Labrenzia sp. PHM005: one gene and its partner. The protein of the gene in region 2 interacts with the protein of the main gene of each other region in a pairwise test. Links are inferred from orthologs where the notes say so. Each region holds a gene or a part of one and is shown on either strand. Other genes may lie near its edges. The genes, in order: ileS and FJ695_RS24165.

Evidence for each region.
Region 1: the proteins of FJ695_RS24165 (region 2) and ileS interact in binary tests that used the Escherichia coli proteins (3 or more experiments, as listed by UniProt). The link is inferred for Labrenzia sp. PHM005 from one-to-one orthologs.

Annotation. Positions count from the first base shown.
Region 1 is NZ_CP041191.1:5,897,820-5,907,089, reverse strand. Bases 3,288-6,801 are described here. They hold ileS (isoleucine--tRNA ligase), read right to left. Parts: upstream 6,449-6,801; coding sequence 3,488-6,448; downstream 3,288-3,487. Other genes in these bases: lspA (signal peptidase II), read right to left, coding at 3,288-3,472. Outside these bases: FJ695_RS26745 (pitrilysin family protein), read right to left, coding at 1-549; FJ695_RS26740 (pitrilysin family protein), read right to left, coding at 552-1,946; FJ695_RS26735 (hypothetical protein), read right to left, coding at 2,148-2,861; more of lspA, read right to left, coding at 2,936-3,287; FJ695_RS26720 (glycosyltransferase family 87 protein), read left to right, coding at 6,856-8,097; FJ695_RS26715 (DMT family transporter), read right to left, coding at 8,060-8,980; FJ695_RS26710 (bifunctional riboflavin kinase/FAD synthetase), read right to left, coding at 8,977-9,270. UniProt on the Escherichia coli protein: Catalyzes the attachment of isoleucine to tRNA(Ile). As IleRS can inadvertently accommodate and process structurally similar amino acids such as valine, to avoid such errors it has two additional distinct tRNA(Ile)-dependent editing activities.
Region 2 is NZ_CP041191.1:5,334,449-5,338,801, reverse strand. Bases 1,384-4,353 are described here. They hold FJ695_RS24165 (HyaD/HybD family hydrogenase maturation endopeptidase), read right to left. Parts: upstream 3,230-4,353; coding sequence 2,537-3,229; downstream 1,384-2,536. Other genes in these bases: FJ695_RS24155 (HupE/UreJ family protein), read right to left, coding at 4,351-4,353; cybH (Ni/Fe-hydrogenase, b-type cytochrome subunit), read right to left, coding at 3,586-4,341; FJ695_RS24170 (HypC/HybG/HupF family hydrogenase formation chaperone), read right to left, coding at 2,187-2,537; FJ695_RS24175 (hydrogenase-1 expression HyaE), read right to left, coding at 1,784-2,218; FJ695_RS24180 (hydrogenase expression/formation protein), read right to left, coding at 1,384-1,760. In the rest of the region: FJ695_RS24195 (nickel-dependent hydrogenase large subunit), read right to left, coding at 1-35; [NiFe]-hydrogenase assembly chaperone HybE, read right to left, coding at 25-669; FJ695_RS24185 (rubredoxin), read right to left, coding at 670-894; more of FJ695_RS24180, read right to left, coding at 891-1,383.

The DNA of each region.
Region 1 (9,270 bases), 570 kb from region 2 along the record:
ATAAGGATGGTCTCCAAAAACCGCTTCAGCGAGTGTGCGTCCCGCGATTGCATCTGGACTGGTTTCATTGCGCCGGGCCTGCGTGATGAGGCTGGTTTTCATGCGTTCGACTGGGGCAGCATCAAAACGGGGGGCATTCAAAGCTGTCGCAAGCATTTCTGCCGCTTCGGGCAAGGTTCGGGTCAGGGTTCTTAAGTTGCCATAAAACCGATCTTTTCCGGTGCTGAAACCTACGCTGATCGCAAGTTCTTCGAGACGTGCCTGATAGTCTTCGGAACTTAAGTCACCGGAGCCTTCATCAAGGGTGGCTGCCAGAAGGCGTGTAAGCCCGGCTTTGCCCACAGGGTCCTGCGAGGAACCACCATCAAAGGAGAAATTCAGAGCCACCAGCGGAACGGTGTGATCTTCCACCAGCCAAGCTTCGATGCCTTCAGAACTAATCACTTTCTGGATTTCGACGGCCCAAGCTGTGCGGCTACCGAGCAGCATGATAACGGCAAGGAGCGCAGATGCGACCAGTGTCTTGGAACGAATACGCAGAAGGTTCATGATCAAGACTCCTTGCCGGATTTATCCGGGCCGCTTGCTTCGGTGTCAGGCTGCGGGATTCTCAATTCCCCGGTCACAGGAACACCCGATAAGTAGGTTCGGGCAGCTTCCAAAACATCGTCTTTTGTTACGGCTTGGACTTGACTGGGCCAGGTTTGCACATCGTCAACCGCCAGTCCGGTGGTGAGTGCCGAGCCAAACAAACGGGCAAGGCCGGACTGGCTGTCTTGCGCATAAATTGAGCTTGCGATCATGCTGTATTTGGCGCGCTCCACTTCTTCGTCGGTGACACCCGTGTCCAAGAGCTTTTGCAGTTCTTCTGCTGCCAACGCTTCAACTTCTTCCAAGGTATGGCCAGGCCGCGGTGAGACATAGACATAAAATCGGCCTTGGTTTAGCGCACCACCCTGATAATAGGCGCCCGAGCTAATGGCGGTTTCCGTCTCAAGAACCAGTTTTTTATGCAAGCGGCTCGTCGGTCCTTCTCCGAGGATATAGGCGAGGATATCCAGGGCTTCGGGCGTCCGGCCTTCACCGGTTGTTTGGCTGGGGACGATCCAGGTATGCGAAACAGATTCCTGCCGGACCCGCGGATCAGTAACAGCAATTCGGCGTTCACCTGACAGCGGCGGTTCTGCAGGACGCACACGGTTACCAGGCTCGGCCCGCCGGGCGACTTTCCCATAAGTGGCCTTCGCCAACTCTTTTACATTGTCTGGGTCAACGTCGCCGGCAACGATCAGAACTGCATTGTTGGGGGTGTAGAAGCGATCATAAAAGGCGATCGCAGCCTCCGCATTTAATGCCTCAATCTCGCTTTCCCAGCCGATCACCGGAGAGCCATAGGGGTGATTAACAAAGGTGATCGCGTTCATTGCTTCCCGGAGCCGGGATCTGGGCTGACTGTCGACCCGGTCCCGCCTCTCTTCCAGCACAACATCCCGTTCCGGCGCAACGACCTCATCGCTGAGAACAAGATTTTCCATTCGGTCTGCCTCAAGCTCCATCATGAGCGGCAAGTGTTCTTTGGCAACCCGCTGGAAGTAGGCGGTGTAATCCAGGCTCGTGAAGGCGTTTTCTTGTCCGCCACGGTCTGCGACCATCTTGGAGAAGGCACCATCCGGATTGTTTGTCGTACCCTTGAACATCAGGTGTTCAAGGAAATGCGCGACTCCAGACTGACCGTCCGGTTCATCGGCGGAACCGACTTTGTACCAGAGCATATGGGTGACGACTGGGGCACGGCGATCCGGGATGACCACCACCTCCAGTCCGTTCTCCAAAACGAAACGTTCCAAATTGGGCGCAATGACGATGTCCTCTTGCGCCGTTTCAGCCGCGAATGCATGCTCGGTTATTGGAACAGTAGCCGACACGGCGAGAATGGTTGTTGTCAACAAACCCGCGCAAAGCACCCGGGGTGCAGTCCAGCAGCGGCATGTCGATTGAAATAATCGATGCAATCCAGTCACTAGGGGCTCCTATTTCCTGCCCATACAAAAAAGCCTCCGGCCTTCAGACCCATATAGGGCTAAGAAGTCCGGAGGCTGCATTAAATATTTGTTATTTTCGCCTGAATGCCAGTCAGGCCAATGTCATCAACAGTACTTCGCGTTTCCTTCCAGGCAACGCGGATCCAACCGGTTGGATTCATGGTCACGTTGGAGCGGTGCGAAGGTTTTTTTGACCTCGATATTCGCAGATGGCATCGGGGCATCCGCCGACGGCGTGCTGTAAGCTGCAGGTGGCTCAATGAGATAATTTCTTTTCAGAGCGAATTCTGCGCTTTTTGATCCGTCTTTCTGCTGCTTCAGCTCATCGAAGCGTTTTGAACCTGTTTTCATTTCTTCTATTGAGATGCGGTTGGTCGAACCATCTGGGCGCTGAACATCCACTTTGCCGGGCTTAAATTCTTTCTTCTCTGATCCAACAATCTCGAAGCCTGCCATCTGCTCAGGTGTCAACCGCTTAAGGTCGCCATTATAGTCATACGACTCTTTATAGCGCTCGCGTAACGCATTCAGCTCTTCGTTGTTTCGCTCTTGTGGCCAATTCGCAGCGTTGGTCCCAGCAACTTGTGTTTCTGGCTCCGGTAAGTTGCTACCTTCAGCTGGCATCGCAAGAGGAGCGCGTGGCTTGTAGTCGATCTCTTTCTTATTAGGATCGACTGCCCCAAGCCCAGCCATGAGGTTGTTCACAAGGGCGGTATCTGGGGCAACGGTCGTCCCATCCGCTGCTTGGCAGGCTGCAAGAGCTGTCACCGCAGCCAACACAAAACTCTTGGAGATGAAATCGCCCAGCGTCCACACCACAGTATATCCTCATAATGACCCGGGATTATCGACCGGGGTCATGCTCATCACGATCGTATTTGGTCTTTAAAGCGCTAATTTGCGGCTGAATTAGGACCATTTGTGAAACTGTCATACAGGAGACCTGCTACGCCTGCAACGATCCACACATCGGCGAGGTTAAAGACGTACCAGGAAAAGCTGCCAACGTGGAAATAGACGAAATCGACAACCGCGCCATAGACGACACGGTCGATACCGTTTCCGATGGCGCCGCCGATAATCAGAGCGAGCGCAAGGGCAGGGAGTTTCGACGGAACTCTGGTGGACCAGACCCACAAGGCAATTGTTGCTGCGACCGTAAAAAGAGCAAGCAGCCAACGGCCAAGATCACTGTCCTGTTGAAACAGTCCGTAGGAAATTCCCCGGTTCCAGATCAGGATCAGGTCCAGAATCGGCAGAAGTTTGATTGGTCCATTCGTTGCCACGTCGGCACTGTGGACAATCCAGACTTTTGTTACTTGGTCAAGGATGAGACAAACGGCGGCAATGACAAACACAAACCCGCTGAAACGCCCCCAGATATAGGGGCGTTTTAGTGGTTCACTGGGCTGGTTGCCGTCGGGCGTCACTGGCTGCTCCGGCAATTATGCGGCCGCGTGGGCTGCATCCCACTCGCGCAAAGCGTTTGCGTCCCGAACAGTCACGTCCGGATAGTCGGCGTCAGAACCGACTTCCGGAAGGATCTTCCAGGAGCGGGCGCATTTTTGACCTTCAGCCATGGCCGGCACCACGGCAACACCTTTGGTGTCGTCCAAAGTAAAAGCAGTCTCGGGCGCTGCCTCAGCCGACAGGGTCAACTGGCTGGTGATCGCGATGTCGGCCATATCTTGGCCTTCCAGTGCTGTCATCAGATCCGCATCGGTCACATGAACGACCGGATGTGCTTCCAAAGAAGACCCGATCCGCTTTTCGCGGCGTTCGATCTCCAATGCGCCGGTGATCACACGGCGGACCGTCTTGATCTTCGCCCATTTGGCCGCCAACGCTTCGTCTTTCCACTCGGACGGGACCGCCGGGAACTGCTCCAGATGGACGGACGTATCTTCGCCGTAGCGGGAGACCCAGGTCTCGTCCATCGTGAACGGCAGCATGGGAGCCATCCAGGTCACCAGGCAATTAAACAGCTTGTCGATGACATAAAGAGAAGCTTTGCGGCGCACAGAAGACGCTGCATCGCAGTACAGCGCATCCTTACGGATGTCGAAGTAGAACGCCGACAGCTCCACCGTCATGAAGGTGAACAGCTGATGGAAGATCTTTTTATAGTCGTACTCCCAATACGCTTCGCGCACCATTTCATCGAGTTCTGCAAGCCGGTGCAGCATCAGGCGTTCCAGCTCTGGCATGTCCGCAACAGAGACTTCTTCGCCGGTTGCATGGGCCAGCGAGCCGAGCATCCAGCGCAGTGTGTTGCGCAGTTTCCGGTAGCTGTCGACACTGGTCTTGATGATTTCCGGGCCAATCCGCTGATCTTCGGAATAATCACAAGAGGCCGCCCAAAGGCGTAGGATGTCGGCACCATACTGCTTGATGATGTCCTGTGGGAACACCTGGTTACCCAGAGACTTGGACATCTTGCGGCCGTCTTCGGCCATGGTGAAGCCGTGGGTCAGAACCGCGTCGTATGGCGCATGGCCGCGGGTGCCGCAACTTTCCAGAAGGGACGAATGGAACCAGCCGCGATGCTGATCCGATCCTTCCAGATAAAGGACATAATCCTTGCCGCCCTGCGGTTTACGCTTCGGGTTGAGGTCGGCGCGTTTTTCCATGCAGAAGGCATGAGTGGATCCTGAGTCGAACCAGACATCCAGGATGTCCATAACCATGTCCCACTCGTCCGCAGCGAAATCATTGCCAAGGAACCTTTCCTTGGCGCCCTCTGCGAACCACGCATCGGCACCTTCGGCGACAAACGCGTCGTAGATCCGCTGATTGACCGTCTCGTCTTTAAGAACTTCGGATGTGTCCTTGTTGATGAAAACTGTGATCGGGACACCCCAGGCGCGCTGGCGGGAGAGAACCCAGTCCGGGCGGTTTTCGATCATCGAACGCAAACGGTTCTGACCGGAGCCCGGTACAAAGCGAGTCTCGTCAATCGCGTTGAGAGCCCGGGTGCGCAGTGTGTCGCCCTCACCAGACAATTTCTTGTCCATATAGACGAACCATTGCGGCGTATTGCGGAAGATGATTGGCTTCTTGGACCGCCAGGAATGTGGGTACTGGTGCTTCATCCGGCCAAGGCCAATCAGAGCGCCGGCATCCTTCAGGAACTCGATGTTGGCTTTGTTGGCCTTACCTTTTTCACCCTTGTGGGTGATCACCTGGTTGCCTTCAAGGCCCGGCGCATCCTTGGTGTAAAAGCCGTCGTCTGCGACAGTGAACGGGATCGAAGTATCGATGCCGCGCTCATCCAGGTCACGGGCGTTGGCCATCCAGATCTCAAAGTCATCGGCACCATGGCCTGGGGCTGTGTGCACAAAGCCGGTACCAGCATCGTCAGTGACGTGGTCCCCGTCCAGAAGCGGAACATCAAACTGATAGCCGCCGAGATCCATGTCGCGGTATGGGTGCGCTAGCGTGAGAGATCCGAGTTCTTCCGGCGACACGGCACGAACCAGCGAGAAATCTTCAATGCGAGCGTTTTTGAACACATCCGCAGCCAGAGCATCGGCCAAGATCAGCAAGTCACCCTTTTGCACCCAGTTGTCGTCGGGCAGACCGTCCTGGGTAACCTCATAAAGACCGTAGTTGATCCGCGTGGAGTAACAAACGGCCCGGTTACCCGGAATGGTCCAGGGAGTGGTTGTCCAGATGACAACAGAGGCATCGAGCAGTTGCTCGGCTGCGGCTTCATCGGTGCCACCGGCTTCCACGATCGGGAACTTCACCCAGATCTGGTCGGACTGGTAGTCGTGATATTCGATTTCCGCTTCAGCCAGCGCCGTTTTTTCAACGACTGACCACATCACTGGTTTGGAGCCCCGGTAGAGCTGGCCGGACATGGCGAACTTCATCAGCTCCTGGGCAATGACCGCTTCGCTCTCAAAACGCATGGTTAGATACGGATTATCCCAGTCACCTTCGATGCCGAGGCGCTTGAATTCCTTGCGCTGCACGTCGATCCAGTGATCGGCAAACTCACGGCATTCCTTGCGGAATTCGTTGATCGGCACTTCGTCCTTGTTTTTGCCCTTGGAGCGGTATTGTTCTTCGATCTTCCATTCGATCGGTAGACCGTGACAATCCCAACCCGGAACGTAGTTGCTGTCATAGCCGGTCATCTGCATTGACCGGGCAACGATGTCCTTGAGGGTCTTATTGAGCGCGTGACCAATGTGGATGTTGCCGTTCGCGTAGGGAGGACCGTCATGCAGGATGAACTTGTCGCGGCCTTCGGACTGATTGCGCAGGGTCTTGTAGATATCCAGCTTTTGCCAGCGGGCTAGGATTTCCGGCTCTTTTTTCGGAAGACCTGCCCGCATGGGGAACTCGGTTTTCGGCAGATTGAGAGTTTCTGAATAGTCGCGTTTTGGTGCTTCGGTCATCGCTTGGTGGATCCGGTCAGTCGGGCCAATGCCCATAATCATAGAACATGAGAACACAGCGGCCTTTTGCCTGGCCGCAGAATAAGGAGGCTTCTCCCGGTCCCTGGCGCCGCGTGTGCGTCAGCCGAGGGCCGGGCCGGTAATTCGCTTAATTTCCGCCACCTTTAACCAGGGGCTTAAGACAACCAGTTTTTGCATGGCATGGGACATAGCAGCAGTTCGGCAAGGAATAAAGAGGGACAACAAGAAATGCCTCCGCGCTTTATTATGGTCACTGAACCGACGCAAATTCCAAAACATTCGGAAGCTTAAGCAATTGTGCAGGGTTTCCATTGCATTTTTTCGGTGAGGCGCAGGACCGGAATACCTGCCCTGGTTTCGACCGGAAACTTGAGTGATCTCTGGCGATGGATACGTTGCGACATCTGGAAAAAATCCTGACTGCCGATCGCATTCAGGTCTTTTTGCATCTTGCCCCGCCGATCTATCTGATTGGCGTGCTCTTTTTCTATGTCGACCGTGGTCTCATTCAGGATCCGGATCACGGCTTGGTCCTGCTCGCCGATTACTTCTGCTATTGGTTGGCATCGGCCGTCGCGCTGTCCGGCTCACCGCTTGATGTCTACAACAACGACGTCTTCTTCAGCTTTGCGCCCGCATTTTTTGAGGCGGAGGGGTTTCTGCCGTTTATGTATCCGCCGACATACTTGTTGGCGGTTCTCCCTTTTGGACTGTTTTCAGCCTGGGTGTCTCACATTCTGTTTTTTGTCCTGTCCCTTGCCCTGCTCGCCTATGTGGGGCGCCTGATTTGGGGTTCATGGACGGGCGCGCTGATTGTCTGCGCGTTTCCAGCTGTTATCGGAGTTTTGATCCATGGGCAGAACAGCTTTCTAACCACGGCCTTGTTGGGTGGGGCGTTGGTGGCCTTGAGAGCGGAAAAACCTGTGTTGGCTGGCCTCTTGATCGGCTGCCTGACCTTCAAACCGCAAATCGGCTTTCTCATTCCCTTTGTTTTACTGGCAGGGCGCTACTGGGCAACTTTCGGAACCGCGGTGATCACGACCCTGGTGCTTGCCGCCCTTCCTGCTGCTGCGTTCGGGCCGGAAATCTGGTCCGCGTTCCTGGAGCAGAGCAAATTCGCTGCAACTCTTATGAATGACGAGTTGGTTGAATACTGGAAGTACCTGTCCCCCTTTGCTGCTTTTCGAATGCTGGGTGTGCCGCATGGGATTGCTATGGCCGCACAGGTTTTGGTGGGCTGCGCTTGTCTGGTTTGGACCGTCCGGATTTGGTGGAGTGATGCGCCGTTTGATCTCAAAGCCGCCGCTCTGGTATCTGCAAGTGTGCTGACATCCCCCTATATGCTTACCTACGAGTATGTCTTGCTGGCCGTACCGATGCTGTTTTTGTGGCGCTTTGCAGCCGACAAAGAGCTGCTCGCCTATGACACCCTACTGTATATGCTGGCGATGGCGTTCATCTTGTCAGCGCGGGCCATTGCCGATCATACCGGCATTCCAGTTGGCGCTTTGCCAGCATTGATATTGCTCGCTCAAACCCATCGGTATTGGCGGCAGTGGCGCCAAGATAATGCTGAAGAGCGGTTGGCTGTCACGCCTTCTGCCGCGTCACCCGCTCCCGGTGGGTGATATAGAGCCCGCTGCCGACAATCAGACTAATGCCCGCCCAAGTCAGTCCATCCGGGAAATCCGAAAACACCAGATAACCAAACAACGTGGCGCTGACGATTTCTAGATATTGCAACGGCGCGAGTAGGCTTGCGTTGCCGCGTTGAAACGCTGCGACCACAAGCCCGTGGGTCGCAAAGGAAATCAGGCCAATCACGGCTAGCAAACCGAGTTGCCAGGTGTTTGGCCAGACAAATGTGACATCCCCGATGTCGAAGGATGTGCTGATCACCATTGCTGTGGACAGAAAAAGCGTCCCGGCCAGCCCAGCTGTGAGCTGTATAGTTAGAAGATCGTCTTTGACCGGATAAAGCCGGTTGAGCAGTAGATAAAATGCAAACAGGACGGCCGTTCCGACCGGCAACAGGCTCACCAGGCCGAATTCAGCAACATTGGGCCGCAGGATGATCAGTGCACCGGCTAGTCCAACGGCAACAGCAGCGATCCGGCGCGGTCCGACTTTTTCTTTCAAGATGAGAGCGGCCAGCACCGTCAGGATCATCGGTTCGACAAAAAAGATCGAGATCGCGGTTGCGACCGACATGTATTTGATCGCAATGAAAAAGCACAAGGACGCGCACGCGAGCAGGATACCGCGCAGATAATTGATGGCAGGTTGGCTCCCGCCGACCTTCGGCAGCCGCGCCAAAACCAGCGCCAAAAACAGACAGACCAGAAACTGAAAGAAAAACCGGCCGAGCGTAACTTCCAGCGGATGCAGGCTGGCCGACAGATACTTGGCGATGATGTCCATCACCGGCACGATCAGCATGGCGCAGCTCATCAGCAGCAGGGCCTGCAGCGGGTTCTGTTCGATGTGGCCGCTGCCGGCCTCAGCGGTCATGGAGCAAGGTCCAGGAGCTTCAGGTCAATTTCAGACAGCGGCTGAAGGGAGGCAAGGGCTGCCCGGGCTTCTTCGCTATCCCGATCCATCTGCGCTACCAGAGCCTCCGCGCTGTCGAATTTCTCTTCGCCGCGCAGATAAGAAACTACATGAACGCGCAGGGTCTTACCGTAAAGATCGCCCTCAAAATCAAACAGGAAGACTTCAAACAAGGCCGCGCCATTGTCAAAGGTTGGGCGGCGGCCGTAGCTGGCAACACCGTCATGCCAGGTGTCACCCAGTTTCACTTT
Region 2 (4,353 bases):
GGCAGTACAATGTCCAAATGTCCTTCAAGGCTCATGACGAACCTCGGCAGATCGATTGCCAGTAAGCAAGCCACGGCGGCTCAATCCGGCAGGGGTAGTTTCAGCTTCGTTTGAACCGGTCTCAGATGAGAGGCCTTCTTTTGAGTGATCAGCTGGCGCATCTTCGGGTTTAGCAGCGTCCGCAGGTTCGGCAGTTCCAGCCAACTCAGCAACCTCGGACAATTCTCCGCGCCAGACTGCGGCCATTCCCGCCTCAGAGTCACTTGGGGCTTCGGCGGCTTCAAAGAGTTCGCCAAGCGCGGACAGAGCACAGGCTTCGGCTGTTTCCTGATCGGTAAATTCGAACACCGGAGAAAAAAGCGAGCACATCCAAAAGGGGCCGATGGCAGGTTCATGGCCGCGTATGAATTCAAATGACCCTGCGGGGAAGCGAAACGTGCGTTTGGTTCCAGAAGCCAGAAGAGCGTCGTCCGGCGTTTCTGGCACCAAAATGAGGTTCATGAACCACGGCGTCAAAAGCGTTCCGAGCTGAAAACCCTGCCAGGCGCGCACCCCAAGAAGGCGGACAGCCAAAGCCGTGTTCAAGACCGGTACGCCTTCCATCCGCGTCCGCTGGATGGTGGAAAAGGTGGTCTCAACAATGGCTGTCAGCTCATCCGCATCCCGCATTTAGATGTCCTCCAGCACCATGAAGCCGTCCTTATGCGCGTCGCACTCCGGGCAGCTCCAATGATCAGGCAGGTTGGCAAACGGAGTTCCGGGCGGGATTTGCCAATAATCGTCCCCCTTTGCCGGGTCGTAGACGTGCCAGCAGATCTTGCACTCCAACCGTGTCGCCGTCCCAATCTTGCGGTTATCGCCGCCATAAGATCCGCCAAAAAAGCCGTCACTCACCGGTAGACCTCCAGGATCTCGCCGAGACGCTCTGCTGAATCGGCTATGTCTTCTGAAGCCGCACAAGCAACGTCGGGCACCGGGCTGATTTCGATCGTGTTGAGGATCAGGCTGTCCTGGGAATTGTAATATTGCACCCACCAGGTGTCGGCCGTTTGCGTGGAGGTGATCCGGCAGTTGCCATATCCGCGCGACAGGATCGTCACGCTGCCCCGGCCCAGCCGCTCGTTGAGGAATGTGAGATCTTCTTCCGTATGTGGAAGGAGAGACAGGTTAATCACATGCGGCACGCCGGTCTTGCGCGGGATACCGAGATGCTCGTTGATTTCAGGGATCAAGGGCGGTGCGTTGAAGATGTTTGGCCCGGCTTTTTCTGGCATCACCACGTGGTCTTGGGCGTCCTTGAAAACCGTTTCCAGGATTTCTGAGGGAAAAACACCTGCCTCAATATAGTCGGCTTCGGCCTGATCACCGTCAGCTGACCGCCGCACTCGCCAAACACCGGCTAAAACCGCTTCCTGGGCCTGAATTTGGCTGCCGCCAATCACCGAGACTTCTCCCTCGCCAAGAACCTGATTGACCAGATCCAGGTTCTTTGGGTCGAGATGCGTGAGGTCATGGCGTGCCGGTGCATCGGTTGTGGTGAAGGTTTCAAGGCTTTCAAGCAGCTGGTCCAGTACCGCCAATCCGTTTTCCAGACCTGTGGTTTCTTCCGGTTCCGGTAGGTCGGGCGCAGCGAAGGTCATCATGCCTTCCGGCATTTGCATGTATTCCAAGGTGCCGCCATCGGCATCCTGGGGTTGGCTCCCCGGGCCGACAAGCGGCCCGGGGAGGGACGGGCTGAAAGGGTCGATGGGATTGCTCATGTGCTTATCTCCTAACAGCCAGGTCAGTGGGCTTGGGCCGGAGGCGCCACACCGCAACCTTCCGGGAATTTGAAGGGCGGCGGGTCTGTCGGGTCTTTCGTCAGGATTTCGGAAATCTCCAACAGATAGTCGGCCCAATCGCGCACGCCCTGAATGGTGCCGAGGTAGTCGCCCTTGCGCAGGAAAACGAGACTTGGAAAACTGTTGAACCGGTAGCGGCGCTGCAGATCGCGCTCTGCATCCCGGGCAACGACAAAGGCAGTCACATTGCCATCAAAGGCTTTGACCAGTTCCGGCAGGATCACCGCGACATCGTTGCTCTCGCTCAGCCGGTTGGCATCGCCTGGGAAAAACACCATCGACAAGATGGTCTTTCCAGCTCGGCCATCCAGGCCGGCTTCGTCGACGACCTTAAGACCTTCCCGGTCAATGATTGACGTCAGCAGCGGCGAAAACATTGCCGGTTCCTTCCCTTTTTTCTGTATCCCTTGCCTCTTCTGAGGCTGAAGCGCGCTGGGCGATCAGATCTTCAAACAGGTGATCGACATTGGTGTGGCCGTCCGCCACCAGCCTCAAAGCTTCAACGGCGTCGGCGGTGCGTTTGGCGGTCTCCGCATCGAGAATGTCGCGGGCCGCGCCCAGAAACGTCAGCACCCAGGTGCCGGGTTCGACAGGGCCAACCAGACGGACATCGATGTCATGTTCGCCGTCGTCTGCCCGGCAGCGGGCAAAGCCGAAATCCGACGAAATCACCTGCATGGGGATGCCAAGGCACATCAGCGCGGCTCCCCAGTGCGCGCCACCATTTCGGCGACCTCGGCGTCAAAGTCGTCCGGCCCCGACCAGCCATCACCGGCAAGAACCCGGCTGTCGCCATGCCGGAAGGCATTGACGGCGTCCGGCCGGCCGCCTTCATAGCGGCCAAGGGTCATTTCCAGGCTGGCGATGGTGTCGTCTTCGCCGAGCTGGTCGCAGCGCATTTCTGCAAAGACGTCGTGTTTTTCCAGAAAGGTCAGGGCGGCATCAATGGCTGGGGCGATTTGTGCTTTGACAGCCGGGCGCAGGCTGCCGCCGTAGTCTTCCAGTTCCACAGGCTGCACACCGATCAAGAGGAGATGTTTGGGGTAGTCGCCGAGCATTTCTGCCATGGCGAGAACTTCCTGAAAGCCGGTCTGATGCAGGGAAATCTTCTTGGCGCCGAGAAACTTCGGCACCTCGTCACCGTGAACGAGTTTCAAGGTACCTGGGGGGAGGCCGTAATCGACTGCATCAAAAACGATCAGGATGTCGGCGTCGCGTATATGCTGAACCAGATAGACGCCTTGCGTGCCACCGTCCATGACCTTGACGTTGTCACTGAAACAGTAATGCTGATGCAGGGTTTCAACGGCGCGCACGCCAAACCCTTCGTCCGCCCAGAGCAGGTTCCCGATCCCGAGAACCAGCACGGCGGGAGTTCCCTCTCCCATGGTATTCCTCCCGCGCCAAGCCGCCGGATCGGCTGCTGGCGTTGTATGCAACTGTATGCGTCCCTTTCGTTTCTATTGAGCAATCGCTGTGCCAACTCGCCGCATGAGCTGAAGTGGCGGATTTATCAGTGTTTTAAGTTTGATGCCCAAAGAAAGGTGGATTATAAGTTTCCATAATGTTTGATTATTGGAAAGAAAGATTACGCGTCAGGGACGGGCGCGAATAGGAAATGGCAGTTTTCCATGCGAACTGTCAGCCCGGATGTTGTCTTGGAAAGCAGGCAAAAAGAAGCGGGCGCTAGCGCCCGCCGAAGATAGTGAGAGGGGCCGCGAGCTTTGTACCCGCGGCAAACATGTCATTCGTCCGCGATCGGCTTGTCATCGCGAAAGGTTCGCCAACCGGAGAACATCGATGACATGATCGATTGGCGGGACATGATGTCTTCTCTAATAGCCGCATAGATGTGGGTGATTGCAAAACACACGATCACCCAAAGGCCGACATGGTGCCAGGTATGCACATCCTGGCTTTGTCCAAAGATCGGGATGATCCAGCTTGAGAAGTACTCGAACTGCCAGCTGCCCATACCGGTGCCCTCGCCGTAAAGCGCAAAACCGGTCAGTATCATAAACACGGTGCACCAAACGAACATTACATGCATCGTCAGGGTCGCCAGCGGATTGTGCCCGGCATATTTCATCGGTTCCTTGGTGAGCATGGCGTACCACTTCACTTCGTGGAGCAGCTCGGTCCAGAAACTGCCGCGCCACACTGGCGGCAGAAAGATCTGCCGGGCATGTTTGTTGCCGACAAACGCCCAGTAAACCCGGAAAAGGAAAGCGACCGTAAAGATGTATCCGGCTGCAAAATGCAGATACCGGATCCAGCCGAACAGGTAACTGAAATAGGCTTCTCCGCCGACAGACGGTGGTGGCGAGCCAATCAGATATCCGGTAATCCCAAGCGCCAGAATGGCGAAGAAGTTGACCCAGTGCCAGATCCGGACCGGCGCCTGGTAGATGTAGATGGCTTCTTCCTTGTGGGGCGCGGTCGATGGGCCCGTTGAGTTAGCCGTTGCATCGGCGGAAGGATTGCTGACATTTACATTCATATCCGCCTCCTA